DNA from 2 places in the Thermanaerothrix sp. genome. Region 1 is predicted to be linked to the other one. Evidence: predicted binding sites of a transcription regulator. Region 1 holds the regulator's gene; the other holds the start of a gene.
What was found. The regulator HrcA, encoded in region 1, represses chaperone genes, less so after heat shock. The targets are predictions, from matches to a motif close to TTTAGCACTCTCNNNNNGAGAGTGCTAAA.
Positions count from the first base shown of each region.

Region 2: the regulator HrcA is predicted to act here: its motif matches at 4,273-4,301, upstream of groES (co-chaperone GroES).

Region 1 covers NZ_JBWGPQ010000017.1:34,125-44,237, reverse strand. The annotation lists gene AC01YT_RS07775 (SLC13 family permease) at 1-1,618, opposite strand, end outside; gene hrcA (heat-inducible transcriptional repressor HrcA) at 1,810-2,883, shown strand; gene AC01YT_RS07765 (nucleotide exchange factor GrpE) at 2,876-3,541, shown strand; gene dnaK (molecular chaperone DnaK) at 3,555-5,447, shown strand; gene dnaJ (molecular chaperone DnaJ) at 5,535-6,653, shown strand; gene prmA (50S ribosomal protein L11 methyltransferase) at 6,646-7,566, shown strand; gene AC01YT_RS07745 (nicotinate phosphoribosyltransferase) at 7,577-8,920, opposite strand; gene AC01YT_RS07740 (DUF2905 domain-containing protein) at 9,088-9,321, shown strand; gene AC01YT_RS07735 (phosphoribosyltransferase family protein) at 9,349-9,903, shown strand; gene galK (galactokinase) at 9,931-10,113, shown strand, end outside.
Region 2 covers NZ_JBWGPQ010000006.1:6,345-16,457, reverse strand. The annotation lists gene AC01YT_RS03735 (DUF711 family protein) at 1-563, shown strand, start outside; gene AC01YT_RS03730 (hypothetical protein) at 547-1,263, opposite strand; gene AC01YT_RS03725 (peptidylprolyl isomerase) at 1,290-2,195, opposite strand; gene groL (chaperonin GroEL) at 2,278-3,909, opposite strand; gene groES (co-chaperone GroES) at 3,932-4,231, opposite strand; gene AC01YT_RS03710 (tetratricopeptide repeat protein) at 4,387-5,724, opposite strand; gene AC01YT_RS03705 (tetratricopeptide repeat protein) at 5,741-6,988, opposite strand; gene trmD (tRNA (guanosine(37)-N1)-methyltransferase TrmD) at 7,112-7,915, shown strand; gene AC01YT_RS03695 (SLC45 family MFS transporter) at 7,912-9,189, shown strand; gene AC01YT_RS03690 (uroporphyrinogen decarboxylase family protein) at 9,225-10,113, shown strand, end outside.

The sequences.
Region 1 (10,113 bases):
TCATTAGGCCGCGGGCGTCCAAGCCGGTTTGGGTGGCGGAAGAAAGGGCGAGCGGTGCCAAAACCAACGCGGCCACTTGTCCTCCCAATAATTGGGTAAAACCAAGGGCGAGCAGAATGAGGGTGAGCACAATAAGCGTGGAGGAACCTTGACCAACCAGATCAATCATTTTCAGGGCTATAAAGTCAGATAGCCCAGAGGTGCGAATAGCAATGCTGAGCGGCCACATCCCGGCTATGACGAAGATGGCCTTCCATTCAATATTGCGATATGCGTCATCCATGCTGAGACAACGGGTAAGCAACAGCAGGACAGCGCCCGCCAGAACCACTTCTGCTACCGGCAGAATACCTAGAGCCGCAATGCTCAAAGTTAAAAGGGTGATCCAAAAGGCCAAGGGGTATTTATGGGGTATAAGCACTGCGTCCGGATCTTCTTCAAGTAAGATTAGGTCCGAATCTTCACGCAGCATACGGATGCGGGCGGCCGAGCCCTGCACGAGCAGGGCATCACCAACTTGCAGGGGAATATTACCTAAATCGGCATGTAGAGGGTGACCCTCACGCCAGATGCTGATGACGTTTAAGTTATATTTCTCGCGGAAGTGGGTGGATTTTAGGGTGCGTCCAATCAGTGTCGAATGCGGACTGATCACAACTTCTGCCAGTCGCACACTCTCGCTGATTAACATAGAAGCAGGGGTAGGGGAAGAGGCAAGGTTCAGCCCTAGCATTTCTAAAGTGGCAGGATCACAATGCCCCTTGACCAAGAGATGGTCGCCGGGGGAGAGGATGTACGATTTGGGTGGGGCGGGCTTTAAGGCGCCATTGGATAAGACACCCACAATAATCAGCCCAAGGCGGTTGGCAAAATCGCTCTCGGCAATCGAGTGATGCGCGAGGGGGGAATGAGGCAGGATTTCTAGGGTTTCAAGGTGATCATGCAGATGATAAAGGTTAGCGAGTTCTGCGCTCAGTTGGATGATGGTGCGTGATGCTAACCCTGGGCTTTCACGGGGTAGCCAATGGCGACCTACGAAAGTAATATATAGACTGCCAATCACAACGATGGGTACACCGACTGGGAGAAAGTCGAGCAGACCAAAGGGCTGCAGACCGGCCTCGCGTAGAGCACCGCTGGCAATGATGTTCGACGTGGTCAACAGCGTGGCCATTCCTCCCAAAATGGTGCCGTATGCCAGCGGCATAAGCAGTTTTGATGGGGGGGTATTGGATTGACGGGCCACACTCATCACCGCAGGAAGCAGCACACCAACCGCCGCGATGTTATTCATAAAGAGAGAAAGTGCAGCAGACACCAGGGTTACGGTAAGTACGAGACCTGCTTCAGACCGGTGCCCTAGGCGTCGCATACAATGCCCCAGGCGCAAGGTGACGCCAGTTTGCTGTAACCCAGTGGAAATGATCGAAATCCCTAAAATGGTGATGACGGCAGAAGAACTGAAGCCGGAAAAAACATCGCGTGGCGCAACCGTTCCACTTAATCCCAAAACAACCATGATCAGTAGGGCAATTAGGTCAGGACGCAGACGTCCGGAGATCAGGAGCCCCCCGGCAATCAGTGTTATTCCCAAAACAAATAGGGAAGTTGTGGTCATGGGTCAGGCAGGATTATAGCCTAAAAGGCGGTAGAAATGGCAGCAAGACGATTAAAGGTTTGGCGAAATATTAGCATTTTGTAAGAATCTTGCATTCGACTTGACGTTTTTCCTTTAAGCATGGTATGATGAAATTCGAAATGTTTTTAGCACTCTCACTTCGAGAGTGCTAATTATAGGTGAACAAAGCGATGAATGACCTTACCGAACGTCAGAAGTTTATTCTGACCTTAGTAATTCACGAATATATTCGCACCGCAACGCCGGTGGCCTCTCAGCATTTGGTGGCACGCTATAAACTGGATATGTCATCGGCCACGGTGCGTAATGAGTTGGCCGTACTTACCGAGCGGGGCTATCTACGTCAACCTCATACTTCGGCAGGGCGCGTGCCCACTGAAAAGGGTTACCGCTATTTTGTGAGCCGCTTGATACAGGCTACCGAGTTGCCCGACTCGACCCGGCGCATGATTAGTCATCAATTCTACCAAATGCGCTACGATGTGGAGCAGTGGATGCGTTTGGCGGCCTCGATCTTGGCGCATCAATCGCGGGCTGCTTCATTAGTGACCGCACCGCATCCCGAGAAAGCACGTCTAAAGCATCTGGAACTGATTGCCACCCGTGGCCGCCAGGTGTTGATGGTGCTGGTCATGGTGGGTGGTGAAATTCATCAACGTATTTTGATTCTAAGCGAACCGGTGGGGCAAGATCAACTCTCCCAAGCCGCTCACCATATTACGACTCTTTATCAAGGGAAAGATGCGGAGCAAATCCGCGCTCTGCGTTCGTCGGTCGAGGGTTTAGAGGCAGATGTGTTAGAGTGGGTTTTGGAGGAAATGGAGCAAGTAGATTCGGTAGTGGCGGGGGAGGTGTATCTGGACGGTCTTACCAATGTGCTCTCCGAACCCGAATTTACTGCCTCGGATGAAGCCCGTCGAGCGCTCAAGTTGTTGGAGGAACCCACCCTACTTCAAGACCTTTTGGCTCGCACCGTTTTGACCCACACACCGGGTGGGATTCAAGTGCTTATCGGTGGTGAAGGAACCTGGGAAGAGTTACGGCAGTGTTCCATCGTGTTAGGCAGTTACGGCGCACCTGGGGTGGCCGTGGGCACGCTGGGGGTCTTAGGCCCGATGCGGATGTCCTACGGCCGGGCGATATCCGTGGTGCGTTTTATGTCCAACTTACTGAGCGATTTGGTAACCGAAACATTGATGGATGATTCGGCGATAAAACCGGAGGGCGAGGTGAGCCATGAATAAAGATGAGCGTGAGTCCAAAGCAATCCCAATCAGCGCAGAAGAAACACAGGCTGCTGCTGAACCTCAAGCCGTGTCCTCAGATGCCACGGCTTCTATGCCGGCAGAAACGACTGAGGAGACGGCTTCAGCCATTGAACAATTTCAGGAAGGAACAACCGAAGCGACCAGTGAACCAATGACCACCATTCCATTAAGCGAATACGAAGCCTTGAAACAGGAGCTTGAACGCGCTCAACAGTCAGAGAAAGCCTATTTTGAGGGCTGGCAGCGCGAACGAGCGGATTTCATCAATTACAAGAAGCGCATTGAGCGCGAGCAGAGCCAACTGGCTGAGACCATTGCGGCGAATATTCTTAAAAAGTATCTGGTCATTGTGGATGATCTAGAACGAGCGCTTAAGAATCGCCCGACAAACGTTGATCCACAGTGGCTGGAGGGCATCGAATTGATTTACAAAAAGTTGATGGCCATTTTAGAGGCCGAAGGGGTCAAGCGCATTCCTGCAGAAGAGGCAATGTTTGACCCGAATTTACATGAAGCCATTTCGCACGACGAAAGCCCCGAGCACGAAAGTGGCCAGATCATTGAAGTGGTTCAACAAGGATATACCATCGGCGATCGCGTGCTCCGACCGGCGCTGGTGAGAGTTGCACGCTAGGAGGAATTTTGACATGGGTAAAATCGTAGGCATTGACCTCGGCACGACCAATTCTGTGGTGGCGGTGATGATCGGCGGGGAGCCGGTCGTTATCCCTTCGGCGGAGGGAGAACGTCTGGTTCCTTCGGTGGTAGCCGTCAATAAAAACCATGAACGCCTGGTGGGACGTGCAGCACGCAACCAGGCTATTGTGAACCCGGAAAACACCATTTTCTCGATCAAGCGCTTGATGGGGCGTAAATTTGACGACCCCGAAGTGCAACGCACAATCAGCCGCGTACCATACAAGGTCACGAAAGCCCCTAATGGTGATGCGCGCGTCGTCCTGGATGGACGGGAGTATTCTCCACCTGAAATTTCGGCCATGATCCTGGCCAAACTTAAGGCTGATGCCGAGGCTTACCTGGGTGAACCCGTAACCCAGGCGGTGATCACCGTGCCGGCCTATTTCAATGATGCCCAGCGCAATGCGACCAAAGATGCTGGTAAGATCGCCGGTTTGGAGGTCTTGCGCATTATCAACGAACCGACTGCATCATCCCTGGCTTATGGTTTGGATAAAAAGAAAAATGAGGTCATTGCTGTCTATGATCTGGGCGGTGGTACCTTTGATATCTCGATCCTCGATGTTGGTGAGGGCGTGTTTCAGGTTAAATCCACCAGCGGGGATACCTTCTTGGGAGGAGATGATTTTGATCAACGCCTGATGGATTATCTCATTGAGGAATTCAGGAAAGAAACCGGGGTTGATCTACGGCAAGATCGCCAGGCTTTACAACGCCTCAAAGAAGCGGCTGAGAAAGCAAAGATTGAACTCTCCACTATGTTACAAACCGAGATCAATTTGCCCTACATTACGGCCGATGCCACCGGACCTAAACATTTGGTTAAGACCATCACCCGTGCAAAATTGGAGCAATTAACCGCTGACTTGATAGAACGGACGATTGAACCGGTCAAGCGGGCATTAAGTGATGCTGGTCTTCAACCCTCGGATGTGAATGAGGTAGTGTTGGTAGGGGGGATGACCCGTATGCCGGCGGTGCAGGAAGCTGTACGTCGCCTTTTTGGTAAAGAACCCCATAAAGGTGTCAATCCCGATGAAGTGGTCGCGATTGGTGCGGCTATTCAGGCGGCAGTGCTCGGGGGTGAGGTGCGTGATGTTGTGTTGGTGGATGTAACCCCGCTGACGCTCTCGGTGGAGACGTTGGGCGGAGTGGCGACTCCAATTGTGGAGCGCAACTCAGCCATTCCCACCAGCAAGAGTCAGATCTTCACCACGGCTACGGATAACCAAACCCAGGTTGAGATTCACGTGGTTCAAGGCGAACGTCCCATGGCGGCTGATAACAAATCCCTGGGGCGGTTCATCCTGGATGGCATTCCACCAGCTCCGCGGGGCGTACCCCAAATCGAAGTGCGTTTTGATATTGATGCCAATGGTATTCTGACCGTTACGGCTCGGGATAAGGCGACAGGACGCAGTCAGCATATTACTATTCAGGCCTCATCGGGGCTGACGGAAGAGGAAATTGAGCGCATGCGCAAAGAGGCTGAAGCCAACGCAGAGGCTGACCGACGTCGCAAGGAACTGGCTGAGGTGCGTAACCAGGCTGATAACATGATCTATGCAGCCGAGAAGTTGCTCCGGGAACACAGTGGGCGCATTTCGGATGCGGATAAGCAGCAAGTCGAGAAAGCGGTGAATCAGCTGCGTGAAATGATGCAGGGCCAAGATATTTCGGCCATCCGCCAGGCCAATGATGCGCTTAGTCAGGTTGTCCAGCGGGTTGGCGGTGCCATGTATCAATCAGCGCAGGAGACGGCAGCAGGTGGCGCCCCAACCTCTCCCTCATCGGCAAATGATGGCGAAGTTGTTGATGGGGAGTTCAAGGAAAAAGAGTAACCTTTATCGCAGATGTCGTGCGATGTGGATAAAATCCTCCGCTTTACTCGAAGCCGGGATTTTTTATGCAGGCGAGAATAAGAAACCATGACACCACGTGACTATTACGAGGTATTAGGGGTAAGCCGCGACGCAACTCTGGATGAAATTAAGGCTGCGTTTCGCAGTCTGGCGCGGAAATACCATCCAGATGTCAATAAGTCGCCGGACGCGGAAAATATCTTTAAGGAAATCAACGAAGCATACAGCGTGCTCTCAGATCCCGAAAAACGAGCGGCGTATGACCGTTACGGTCATGCTGGGGTAAGTGGAATGGGCGGAATGCCCGATTTCACTACCATTGATTTTGCCGATCTCTTTGAGGAATTCTTCGGGTTTGGCATGGGTGGGAGTACGCGACGCCAGCGCCGTACTCCTCGTCGTGGCGCCGATTTGCATACCACCCTATGGCTTGAGTTTGAGGAAGCTATTTTCGGTACCGAGAAAGAAATCGAAATTACCCGCGATGAGACGTGTAGCGCGTGTCATGGAAGCGGTGCGGAGCCGGGTACCTCACCCTCGCGATGCCCGACTTGTGGGGGACGTGGGGAAGTGCGCCAAACTCGCCAGACCTTTTTAGGGTCACTGGTGCAGGTCATCACCTGCCCAACTTGCAACGGCAGTGGTGAGGTCATTCAAACGCCTTGTCATCAGTGCCGTGGACGCGGTCTGGAGCGGCGCACAGTGCGCAAGACGGTGCGCATTCCTGCGGGTGTAGATAACGGCACCCAGATTCGACTGGCAGGTGAAGGACAACCAGGAGTCTACGGTGGTCCTAATGGTAACCTGTATATTGAGATTCGCGTTAAAGAGCACAAATATTTCCGGCGCAAGGATGATGACATCTTGCTCGATCTTAATATCAACATTCCCCAGGCTGTGTTGGGGGCCGAAATTGAGGTACCAACCGTAGATGGAAAAGCCAAACTGACCATTCCACCGGGGACTCAACCTGGTAAAATCTTCCGTCTCAAAGGTAAAGGTGTGCCCCACTTGCGCGGGAATGGTCGGGGCGACCAGTTGGTGATCGTCAACGTGGAAATTCCCGCCCGTCTGACCGCAGAGCAGCGGGAGTTATTTGAGAAATTGGCCAAAACCATGGGTACAGAACCCCGCCCGCAGGAGAAGTCTTTCCTTGATTTGCTCAAGGAGGTTCTAGGTGGCTGAGCCACGCTGGTTGGAGGTTTCCTTAACGGTAGATGAGGAACTGGCTGAAGCGGTTGCTGAGGTGCTGGCGCGTTTCACAACGCAGGGCGGGGTAGCCATGGAGCAAGCGGTTACCTATGATGTTTATGAGGTCGAAGGCCAACCGGTGGGGCCAATAAGAGTATTCGGGTATCTGGTGGTTGATGCTCACCTTGAAGAAGCACGTCAGCGTTTGGAAGAAGCCCTCTGGCATCTCGGTCAGATCCAACCACTGCCATCCCCAACCTATCGTTGGGTTGAGGATCAGGACTGGATGGAAGCCTGGAAGCAACACTATCATCCCTTGCCAATTGGAGAACGATTGCTTGTGGCACCGCCATGGGCAGAGTTTGATCCACAGGGGCGGGTAGTGGTGCGTATTGATCCCAGCATGGCATTCGGTACTGGCACCCATCCCAGCACCCAATTATCGCTGGAACTCTTAGAACACTACTTACAGCCCGGTCAAGAGGTGATTGATGTTGGATGTGGTTCTGGCATTCTAGCCATCGCAGCAATTAAATTAAGGGCAACCCGAGCATTAGCCGTAGATATTGATCGGGCTGCGGTGCGTGCTACCGAGGAAAATGCGCATCTCAATGGGGTGGCGCCCCAGATTGAAGTGGGTTTAGGATCGGTACGCGAGATCTTGCAGGGGCGTTTTAGTCTGCGTCGTGCTCCCATAGTCTTAGCAAACATTTTGGCACCGGTGATCAAAGCGCTTTTTGAAGATGGTCTAGCGGATTTGGTAACGCCAGGTGGGGTGTTAATTCTCTCAGGGTTGCTTCAAGAGCAAGCCGCGGAGATTGAACATGTGGCAATGACAAAAAAATTAACCCCACTGGAACAACGTACCAGTGGGGATTGGGTGGGTTTGGCGCTTCGCAAGGCTTAGGAAAGGCGCCTCACCAGACTCGTTCTAAATCGGGGTTATCCAATGGACGACGTCCTACTTTGGCCATGTCTATCCATTGCCCGTGCACTTTGACCCGCACCACATCTGCGGTAAAGTCGGTCACAGTCGGGCCATGGTTATCGAAAAGGGCTGAGCCGACGGCATAAATATCCACCGGGACATGGAGTTTTTCAAAGCGGCTGATTTTTTCAGGGTTGAAGCCTCCGGAAACCACGATTTTCACCCGTTGGCAGTATTTTCGGGCTTCATCGCGCCATTTGGTCGGAATATCCCAGGTTTCCCATTGAGTATCTAGGGCCTGACGGACGTTAAACACTAGCCTTGGAGTAACCCCTAAATCCAGGCTGGGATCACCAAGTGGAGGCACGCTGCGATCTCGTAGATTACCACCGGTATCCAAACGCACGCCATACAAGATGTAGCGGCGTGCTTCTTCCTCGTTTCCTTCCTCGAGGAAACGGTAGTAACGTTCAAACATGGCCCGGCAGACTGCCAGGGAGTCGGTGACACAATCGTTATTGAAATCCACCAGCGCAATGCGCGGAATGTTCACCGGCAACACCTGGGCGAAAGCAAGCATGGCTTCTGCGGTATCCCCAAGGAACGAAGCGATAGCTGCATGGGCCACTGTACCACCCCCGGATCCTCCCCACCAATCGCCCTGAGCGTCAGTAGAGACAAAGGGACCCAAAGTGCTACCATAATCCATGTTATAACGCTGAACTGCGATTTGGTAAGCGTAGCCATCGGCAGCCTGAACTTCGTGCAGATCGAAGCGCGCCGGGAAGAACAGCACCGGCTTTCCGCGGGCAGCAATTAATGTTTCATAGACATTTGTCGCAATCCGACTGGCGCGGGTCAAGATACCCAGCGTAGGGGTTTCCAAGATGGCAAAATCACGGTAACGTCCACGCACTCGCATCACGGGCTGGGCATTCATCGGGTCGCCGTTTCCATGGACCACGGCCCCATCGTGAACTGCCCAAACCTCGAGTTGGTCAGCCGTGTTGACGAATTGGTCCCCATCCCAATATCCAGTGCAATGACGGAGCATGGTTAGGGCTTTATCCACACCCACAACGATGGTGCGCCCAGGGCGACGGGTGAACCATTGCATTTCAACCTCGATATCACCGCACTTCACTCCTTCAGGGCTGATTCCTTCAGGAAGGCGATGCGCTTTTCCCTGGTAGGTATAGCCCATTTCGGATAGGCGGGTGAGCATGTAAGCGATATTGACAAAGTATTTATCCGTGTACCAACCACGGCGCATGCGTTCAACATCAAGCTTAAACGTGGCATTGGTCAAGCGTTGTCCATCGAATATGCTCATGGTTGTTCCCTTTAGACAATAGCGTTTCCGTAAGTGTAAGATTTACACGAAAGGATTATAAGCAGGGTTATAAGACGGGTCAAGTTGAATAGAAGGCAAAGGAAAATCATTTTTGTCAGGGTATTAGTAAATTTGCGGTAAAATACTCCCCGTGAGGAGATGAGCCAATGCAGGGCTTAGAAATTATAGGCCGTTTTTTGGTGCTTGCGGGCGTGGTTCTGATCATCGTTGGGGGCATTGTGTGGGGGTTGGCTAAGATTCCCTCGTTGTCAAATTTGCCAGGGACGATCAAAATCGAAACCTCTGGTTTTACCTGCATCTTCCCCTTGCTGGCCTCGGTGGTTATCAGTCTGGTCTTGACCGTAGTTCTGAATATCATTGTTCGTCTTCTCAACCGTTAACATTGAAGATAAGGAGAGATGTACGTCATGTCCAAATCGCGTCCCGTCTATACCGTTGAACTGGCCGGTCTTAAACGCGACCTGCCGCTTTTTGAGGTCAAACCTGGTTTAAGGATCGCAATCCTCAATATCCTAGGAGATACGGCGTTGGTGCAGGCCAGTGCCAAAGCACTGAGTGAGCGCCTTATAGGGTATGATTTTGATGTAATTGTCACCGCCGAGTCCAAAAGTATCCCCTTAGCCCATGCGCTTTCGCTGGAGTTGGATAAGCCTTACATTGTTCTGCGAAAGGCATATAAATTTTATATGGGTGAGGCGTTGCACTCAGAGACGGTTTCAATCACAACGGGTGTTCCTCAGACCCTCTATTTGGACGAAAAAGATCGCGCCATGCTGAAGGGAAAAAAGGTGTTGTTGTTGGATGATGTTGTCAGCACCGGATCAACCCTGGAAGGTATGCGCAACTTAATGGCGCAAGCGGAGGCCATTGTGGCTGTTGAGGCTGCGATTTGCACAGAGGGCGATCAAGAGCGCTGGAAGGGGATCGTGGCGCTTCATCATCTGCCCCTGTTTGTGGACTAATTCAAACCCGATCATCTCCGAGGGGTTATGGAACGCTTTGTTTCTACGGCGCCAGGGCGGGTTAACTTACTGGGTGAGCACGTGGATTATAACCAAGGCATTGTCTTGCCGGCGGCAGTCAATCGGTACGTGAAGATCCACGCCCGGCGCCTAAATGAACCACGGGCTATCTTGCAAGCCATGGATTTATCACAGCAGGTGGAATTTTCG
Region 2 (10,113 bases), on a different contig from region 1:
ACACCCAGGTTGCTTTTGCGGGGTTCGACTTCTCGCCCGCGCCCTTTCCCTCCCCCTCTTGCTCCATTGGTGCTGCCTTGGAACACATAGGTGCTTCGCGTTTGGGAAGCATTGGCTCGTTGAGTGCCGCCGCCCTCCTCGCCGAAACCCTGAGCCGAGGGCGCTGGCCGCAAAGTGGGTTCAATGGACTCATGCTCCCGATACTGGAAGATACCACGCTGGCCCAGCGCGCCCTCGAAGGTACACTCACGATAAAAGACCTTCTTCTGTTCTCGGCAGTTTGCGGCACCGGCTTGGATACCGTCCCTCTACCGGGCAACACCTCTGTGGCTCAACTCACTGCTCTACTTGCTGATCTGGCTTTTCTTTCAGCCCGCCTTCGCAAACCGCTCACTGCCCGCCTGATGCCGATCCCGGGCAAAGACGCAGGCGAGCCAGTGCATTTCGATTTTTCTTATTTCGCACCCGGCGGTGTCATGGCTCTGCCAAGCAGTTCGCTTTCAGAGGGGCTAATCGCCAATGATGAAGACATTTTCCTGGAAAGTTTTAACGCATCTGTTTAAAGTCAATTAAGATCAAATTTTTCTCGCAATCATCATAAGTATCAAATGTAATTTGGGGTGAAAGGGGCAAATCCGCCTGATCTAATAATTGAATGGCCAGAGCCCCTCGCGAGGCTATAGGCGCATCGGCTAACGTAAACTCATAACCCGAAGGCCCATAAAGACTTGCCGTTCCGGTCAGACTGAATAAATTGACCATCTTACCCCCTAGATAACCCCGCAGCCAAACCCGTATACCCACCGCTGGGCGGCCTTGAAGATCAAAGACGCGCCCAGCCACACCCATCCAATCACAAATGCGCTCAGGGTGATAAAGTGAAGCCGCAATTACATTCGGTTGATTTTGCACCGCAAAGGCATAACCATATGAAGGTGTTGGCGTCGCTGTAGAGGCTACTTCGGGCAATGGGGTACCCTCGACAAGAGTCGGCTGGAGCGTTGGGGTGAAAGTTTGAACCTCAGTAGGTACTAATGTCGCTGTGGGTGTCTTGGTTAAATTCGAGGTGGATTCTAGAGACACTTCTAGCGTAGGAAGGACTAACAAAGTGGGTACAGGACGAGGTGGAAACGGGTTAAGCGGCGAATAGGGATTAATATAAATCAAACCAACAAAAAGGATCACACCGAAAATACCCAACCACACTAGTAAGGTTAGCACATTCCAAAAAAGGTCTGGATCCCGCGGTGATCGTTCAGGCAACACAGTCGTTCCCCAATCTCTTGAAACTATGGCACCCAGATTTCAATCTCTGCCGTCTGACGCCGTTCGTCTAACCATTGCTGCAAGGTCTGATGTTGAAGGACGCGTCGAGCATCAACGCTCAACGGGCGTTGAGGATCTCGGGCAATAAGTTTAAGAATGTGAAATCCCAGGTCAGTCTGAATCACAGGGGTATATTGTCCCGGTTCAAGGGCGAAGACTGCCGCTTCCAATTCGGGTCGGGTCATATAACCGCGTGGGAACCACCCCAGATCCCCTCCAGTCACCGGATCGATTTGGAAGGCCAGAGTATCAAAATCGCCACCAGCCTGCAACTGACGATAATAAGCCTCCGCAGTAGATTGATCGCGGGTCAGGATCTGACGCACGTGAACTTGTTCGGTGGTCTGAGGCACAGCCTCTATGATCTGATCTCGTTGCCATGCCGCCGCCAGGGCACGCGCCAAGGCCTGACGATAATCCACCTCCGAATACCCATGAGCGGTCAACCATTTCTGCCAGGCCACCTCGCCCCCCAACGTAGTTTTCAGAGCCGAGATTTTAGCCTCGAGAACGGCCTCATCATCCCGGTAACCACTTGCATACGCCGCCTGTGCCAAGAGTAATTCATTTACAAACTCGTTGACCAATTTTTCGCGTTCGATCGAAGCATCGAACACCTGGCCTAACGCCTCAGCAGCCGCTCGTAAACGCTGGCGTTCAGCATCAAACTCGCGGAGGGTTATCCCCACCCCGTTGACCCGCAACGCCAGGGGTTCAGGCGTCACCGTTGGGGTTGGAACAGAAGTAAAGGTGGCCTCTGGACGTGACAACTCAACTGGCGTGGCGCTACCCTGGTTGGGGCTGTTTCGGCAACTGCTTAGGCCCAGTAATCCGAGCACAATCAATAGAGAACCCAATCTGCGCAACATCGTCCTGATTATACCCGCAAACGGTGAAATAAAATGGCCGTGGCAGCGAATGCGCCACGGCCATCGTTCCACTCCAAACGGTTTAGTATTCGGGCATCGGCGGTGTTGAGGGCTTTTCTTTCTCCGGCACATCCGTGATCAACGCTTCGGTCGTCAGGATCATGCCCGCGATGGAAGCCGCATTCTCCAACGCGCCACGGGTGACTTTGGCCGGGTCAATGACACCGCCCTTGACCATATCAATGTACTCCTCGCGCAGCACATCGTAACCGATATTCTTGTTGTTCTGCGCTTTCTGGGCCTGGCGGACGCCCTCCAGGATCACCGAGCCATCCTTGCCCGCGTTTTCCACGATCTTGCGCAGCGGCATCTCCAATGCCTTGCGGACGATGTTGACGCCCATCTGTTCATCTTCGTATTCCATCTTAACGTTGTCAAGCGCAGGGATGGCATTGATCAGGGCAACACCGCCACCCGGCACGATGCCTTCCTCAACCGCGGCACGGGTTGCCGAGAGGGCATCCTCAACGCGGTGCTTCTTCTCTTTCAACTCGGTTTCGGTCGCGGCACCCACGCGGATGATCGCTACACCACCGGCGAGTTTCGCCAAGCGTTCTTGCAGTTTCTCACGATCATAGTCGCTGGTGGTCTTCTCGATCTCAACACGGATCTGCTCAATGCGGGCTTTAATCATCTTCTCATCGCCCTTGCCGCCCACAATGGTGGTATTGTCTTTATCCGCCACCACCTTCTCGGCGCGGCCCAAATCGGCGATGGTCGCGGTCTCTAACTTGCGGCCAGTTTCTTCCGAAATCACGGTCGCACCGGTGAGGATGGCAATGTCCTGCAACATGGCCTTGCGGCGATCACCAAAACCAGGCGCCTTGACAGCCAGCACGTTGAGCATACCGCGGAGCTTGTTGAGCACCAGGGTCGCCAGTGCCTCGCCGTCCACGTCCTCGGCGATGATGACTAGATCGCGTTTGCCGATTTGAACCAGTTTCTCCAGGATTGGAACAATATCTGCCGCGGCAGAGATCTTCTTATCATGGATGAGGATGTAGGGTTCATTCACCACCGCTTCCATGTGCTCCGGATCGGTGATGAAATAGGGTGAGATGTAGCCGCGGTCAAACTGCATACCTTCAACATATTCGGTTTCGAACTCCAAGCCCTTGGACTCCTCGACCGTGATGACACCATCCTTGCCAACTTTGTCCATGACCTCAGCGATCAGTTCGCCAATGGTGCGATCCTGGGCTGAAATAGTCGCTACGTTGGCAATATCCTCTTTCGAGTTAATCGCAATGGCCTGTTTCTTAATTTCCTCCGAGACGGCTTTCGTAGCAGCCTCAATCCCACGCTTGAGTAGCATCGGATTGACACCCGCGGCGAGAGCCTTTAGACCTTCGGTAACGATTGAGTGAGCCAGTAATGTGGAGGTCGTCGTACCATCACCCGCAATATCGTTGGTCTTGGTTGCCGCTTCCTTGAGCAGTTGTACACCCATATTCTCAAAGGGATCTTCCAGTTCCAGTTCCTTCGCAACGGTTACGCCGTCATGGGTGATGGTGGGTGCACCGAATTTGCGATCTAAAGCTACGTTACGCCCTTTCGGACCCAGCGTAGTTACTACTGCGTTCGCTAGAATATCAATACCTGCTTTCAGACGACGCCGTGCATCATCCGAGAAAACCAGTTGCTTTGCTCCCATAGCACGCTCCTTTCATGTAAGATTATTTGGTTTCGATAATGGCCAGAATATCGCTTTCGCGCAGGATGAGGAGTTTCTTGCCCTCAACCTTCACTTCGGTGCCCGCATATTTGGCAAACAGCACCGTATCCCCAACATTGACATCCAACGGAATGCGCTTGCCCGATTCATCCCGATCACCCGGGCCAACGGAAAGTACTTTGCCTTTCTGCGGTTTCTCTTTTGCCGTTTCGGGCAGTACAATACCTCCAGCAGTTACTTCTTCTTCTTCGATCGGTTCAACAACGACACGGCTACCAAGCGGCTTGAGATTGACACTCATAGATACCTCCCGTTCGAGAATTGGGTTGATTGATCCGACATTTTAGCACTCATGGCTCGAGAGTGCTAAACCGCCCTGTATCATACTCATCTTCAGAGCAGAAGTCAAGAGGTTTTAAGCGATTCTTATAAAACTCTGATACTCAATGGCGCCCTCTAAGGACGGGTGTAACCAAATGACCCACAAATGCGTTCACTCGGCTCAACAATGCCCATGACCACCGCGTCCTGCGCATAAGCCTGCCGCACCTCGGCCAACACTTGCATGGCCTCTGCACAGTAATTATTCGAAGGGCGATGCATTCCCGCCAGCGCTGCCCCATAAGTGTAGTAGTACACCACGGTGCTATCGCTAAGTGGCAACCTCTGAATTGCCACAGGACGGTCAGTCTCAGGGTTACAGCGCCGCACCTCACACGATTCTTCCGCCGAGCATCCGCGCACCGCGCACTTCAGCGCTGGAATCGCGCTTTCGTAATTACGTGACTTGAAATAGACCATCCCCAACTGGCCATATACATCCGGATTGTCCGGGATCATCTCCAACGCCGCCCGCACATTCAGCGCCGCTGCAAAGAATTCCCCTTTTTGAGAATAGGTTTTCGCGATTGAGAGATAAGGAATAGGATCCTTAACTCCAAGGCGCTGGTTAATTTCCACGGCTTTCGCAAAGTATTCAAGCGCCTCGTCGTAGCGTTTCAGCTGACGCAAATTTGCCCCAATGGCGATATATAACGGAGTAAAGTTAGGGGTTATCTTTATGGCTTGGAGATACTCCTGGATTGCCCCTTCGTAATTGCTCAAAGATTCCTGTACGTATCCACTCACCCGATGCACATCCATGAGAGATGGATCACGTTGCAACGCAATCTGGATGTACTCTTCAGCCTGCCCCCACTTTTGCTGATCCACCAACACCTCAGCGTAATAGGCTAACGCCAGCGCATTTTGGCTATCCAATTGCAGCGCGCGTAGAGCAGCCTGCTCGGCCTCCACTAGTAGACGCGGCGCTTCCTCACCTGCTAGCACCGGGTTGGCATTCCAGTCCAGCACAAACGCACGGATCGCATGAACCAAAGTATCATCCGGATTCAGTTCTGCCGCCTTGTTGATGTTTTGTAAGGCTTCTTGAAGTCGCGTTTTGCGTTCGGCGTCAGTAGTTAACAGGCTGGATGAATAGGTTTGGATGCGGGCCAGTTCAGCATACAAACGCGCATTTTGAGGATCAATTTGGGCCGCCTTTTGATAGGCTTCAATAGCCGCACCTAAGTTACCGGCTAAAAACTGCGTTTCGGCCTCCAAAGCGTAAGAATTAGCCGCACGCGTGGGAGTGGGTGTAGGCATAAATAAGGGCTGAATCGCACGTGCATCATAAGCACGCAAGAGCAACATTCCTCCTAGTATCAGGAAAGCCAAAACCACTACCCGGTAGGGGTTATCTTGGAGACGCCGCCGTCGAAATAGCGGCTTTTTTTCTTCTATTTTGAGCACCATAATTCTTATTTCACCTTCACCGGGTGGCAGAGGGCGTAGGTGCAGCCGCTCCACTCACCTGACCGCCACAAATATTAATTATTTCTTGCGCGTTGCTCACAGCAACATCTTCGTTGCTCACACCTTGTAGTAAGGCACGAGCAATCTGCACGGCTTCCTCACATTCACCCGTACGGGCTAAAGCCAACCCGTAGGTGTAATAATATTCCGAAATAGGATAATAATCCAAAGCCAGCCCCTGAACAGCCTCTCCATCCTCGCTGGTGCCCCCGCGCACGGCAATGCGTAAATATTGAATTGCACGCACGTAATCCCGGGTGCGGTAGTAGATCACCCCCAGGTTGCCATAGAGATAGGGATCGGTAGGGGCATGGCTCAGCGCCTGTTCGGCATACTGTAGTGCTCGCGTGAGTTCACCAGTTGCCAAATAGGTTTTCGAAAGGTACATATAAGGCAAGGGGTCAGTAGGCATCAACGGAATAGCATTTCCAAAGGCTTGAATGGCTTTGGGATAATCGGGTATAGCGCGATAGTTTCGCCCCAGCGCAAGATACAAATCTGCAATGTACTTGTTTTGGGCAATCGCTGCCTCAAATTCACGCGCCGCATCGGCATAATTGGCAGTCAACTCCAGCACCAATCCTCGTGCCCGATGCGTTTCGAGTAAATCTGGCCCCAAACTTTGTGCCTTGCGCGAAAGGTCTATGGCGCGGTTCAAGGTCACTAAATCTCCCTCACCGCTTTGCACCTTTAGCCCTAACACCTCTGCCAAGTAAGCGTAGGGAACAGGGTTATTCGGATCAAGTTCAATCGCCTGATTGAGTGCTGCCTCGGCTTGAAGATAATCACCCATTAGCCCCAAAGCATAACCGCGCAAAGCCAACGCCTGAGCATTATTGGGATTCTGCAATAAGGCATTTCCTGCTGTTTCGAGGGCTTGCTGGTAGTTTTTCGTGTAAATATACAGGCGGGCTAGCGCCAAATAGTAGGCGGGATTACGCGGGTCTACGAAAAGCGCTTCACGATAGAGTTGAATTGCAGGCAAAAACTTGCCCTGGTTAACCAGTTGTTCAGCCTCTTGGGCATAGGATTCAGGAGCACGGGTCGGGGTTGGAGTGGGTACGAAAAGCGGTGGAGTTTGGGGAACCACAAACTGATTAAAGTACAGCGCTGCGCCCACCAAAATCATCAAAACCACGACTCGCACCGGATTAGAACGACGTCGCCGCCGATTTAGATTAAAACGACTTCCTCGCAAATACATGTTTTCATCTTACCTTGCCCTAAAATTAACGTCAAGGATTGAACAGTGAACGGGCAATAAGCATTGATCTTCAACTCACGCCTAGGCTTGCCCATTCTATGGGGCTAGATATAAAATCAGGTTATGCGGTTTGATGTTTTCACCCTCTTTCCTACTCTCATTCAACCTTATCTCGAGGAAAGTATTCTCAAACGGGCCATTCAACGTGGCTTAATCGAAGTTCATATCCACAACATCCGTGATTACACCACGGATAAGCACCGCACTGCCGATGATACCCCCTTTGGGGGCGGGGGTGGTATGGTGATGAAGCCCGAGCCCATTTTTCGCGCCGTAGAGACCGTTTTGGGGATTCCACCATCCTGCCCATTAATCTTGCTATCTCCTCAGGGGCGCACATACAACCAGGATATCGCGCGAGAATTAGCAAGTCTACCTCAAATTGCTCTCCTTTGTGGTCATTACGAAGGGATAGATGAGCGAGTTCGTGAGCACCTGGTGACGGATGAAATTTCAATCGGAGACTATGTGCTAACTGGTGGGGAGTTGCCTGCACTGGTCATTATTGATAGCGTCAGCCGTTTGATCCCCGGCGTGCTTGGTGACCCCAATGGCGCCATTGACGACTCATTTGCCAGTGGTTTGCTAGAATACCCTCAGTACACCCGCCCGGCCGAGTTCCGCGGCTGGCGAGTACCGGAAATCCTTCTCTCCGGAAACCATGCCGCAATTGCCCGCTGGCGGCGAGAGCAAGCCCTTTTGCGTACCTGGCAACGTCGCCCCGATTTACTTCAAAAAGCCTCTCTCAGTGACGCTGACCGCCAATTTCTTGAGCGGTTAGAGCAACAAGCAGGTTCGTCATTTCTCACATCTGACCAACCCGATTCCACATACCCCTCACCCGGAAAGGAAACCCAAAATCCATGAAACCGCGCTTCTCTTTCGGCAAAATCTTTTTGCTCGGCTTTGGTTTCTTCGGCGTCAGTGTCATTTGGAGCGTTTACAACGCTTACGTCCCCATCTTTCTACACAATCGTTTTCATATCCCTCCTGGTATTATCGGATTTTTTATGACGCTGGATAACCTAACCGCGCTTTTCATTCAGCCCCCGGTCGGCGCCTGGTCGGATCGCTTACGCACGCCGATTGGTCGGCGTTTGCCCTTCATCCTGGCCGGAGCCCCAATCTCAGCCTTAGCCTTCGGTTTAATCCCCTTACAAACTTTTCTCCCCTTCTTTATGGCTTGCACCATCACCCTTATCCTCAGCATGGCCTTTTGGCGAACTCCGGTGGTTGCCCTCATGCCAGATATCACCCCTTCCCGGTATCGCTCCCAGGCTAATGGGATCATCAATTTTATGGGTGGCGTAGGCGCAATTATCGCCTTTCTAGTCGGCGCAACCCTTTATGAGATGAATCCTAACTACCCCTTCTGGCTAGGGTCTGCACTGGTGATCCTGGCTACGCTCATGGTCTTTGCTTTCATTCGCGAACCCCAAGAGTATGAGGTCACCGACCAAACCCAACCCAGCCTGTGGCATGGCCTACGTCAAGTGATTGCAGCGGAAGAAAAGAGCGCCTTGCGCATCTTGTTGGCAATCTTCTTCTGGTTTGTGGCCTATAATGCCATCGAAGCTTTCTTCACCCTTTACGCCGTCAACCACTTGGGCATCTCAGAAGCGGATGGCGCGCGTCTCTTGGGACAACTCTCCCTCTTGTTTGTCCTTTTTGCCCTTCCGGCGGGTTTCTTGGGTAGTCGCTTAGGACGCCGCAATACGATTATCAGCGGGATTATCCTGTTAACCACAGTCATGTTGGTGCTTTTCTTCACCCCGGTTGCGGTGCTAAACACCTCTCTTTTCCGCTTACCTGTGGTCGGCAATGTACCCGTCGCCGGGTTGTCGCTTATGGTTGCGGGAATCGCTTGGGCGCTCATCAATATCAACTCGTTGCCCATGGTGGTGGACATGACCGACGACCTACATATTGGCACCTACACCGGTCTTTACTACTTGTTTTCCACCCTTGCCGCCATTGTCGGCCCCAACCTCAATGGCTGGATCATTCAATTAAGCGGCGAGAATTACGCCCTGATCATGATTGTGGCTCCTATCTTCATGCTGATGGCGTTGCTGATGATGCTGGGTGTGCGCCGCGGTGAAGCTAAAGCCCACCGCCCTCAACCGGTTCCAGCCGACTGACCTGCGGTGTATCCCATTGGGGAGGATCTGTTTTCATGCCCCTGACCCCACGTGAGCGGGTGCTAACCGTTTTAGCCCACGAGACACCGGATCGAGTACCGATTTTTATCGGAGCTGATCTCACCACCGGCATTTTATTCCAAGCCTATCTCAACCTCAAAACATATCTGGGATTAGCGCCCACCATCAATGCCTATCTTTACGATTGGCCCGAACTGGGTGCACCACGAATTGAAGAGGTGGTGCTCGAACGCCTACACAGCGATGTCAGAGGTATTCAAGATCGTTTCCCAGCCTCTACATATCAGCGCAATCGTGCCCGTCCCCCGGGCAGCCCCTACTGGGATGATTGGGGAGTAGGACAAACCGAAATTGCACCGGACTTTTACTACCCCAGCATTCATCCCCTCGCCCAAGCCCAGACCCCGGAAGATATCCTGTCTTATCCTTACTGGCCGGACATGGATGATCCTTCGCGTTACGCCCATCTCTCTGAAGAGGCTGCCCAACTTGCACAAGACAATTACTACGCCATTGTTGCCGCCCCCTGGCTCATTGCCCCTCTGGAACGCGCGTGCCAACTACAAGGAATGGAAACTTTTTTGGTCAATCTGATCGAACACCCGGATTTGGCCCAAGCCCTGCTTGAAAAGATCAAGTTGTTATGCTTGACTCATCTGGGACATTTCCTCGCGGCGTTGGGAAAAAACGTTGACATCCTTATCCTCGGTGACGATCTCGGTGCTCAAAATGGCCCTTTGATCTCCCCACGCCTATATCGCCGCATCCTTAAGCCCATTCACGCCGAGATCATTGCCTTTGCCAAAGCTCATAGCCCGGCAAAGATTTTCTTTCATTCCGACGGCGACGTCAGTGCCTTCTTGGATGATTTCGTTGAGATCGGCGTGGACATCCTCAATCCGA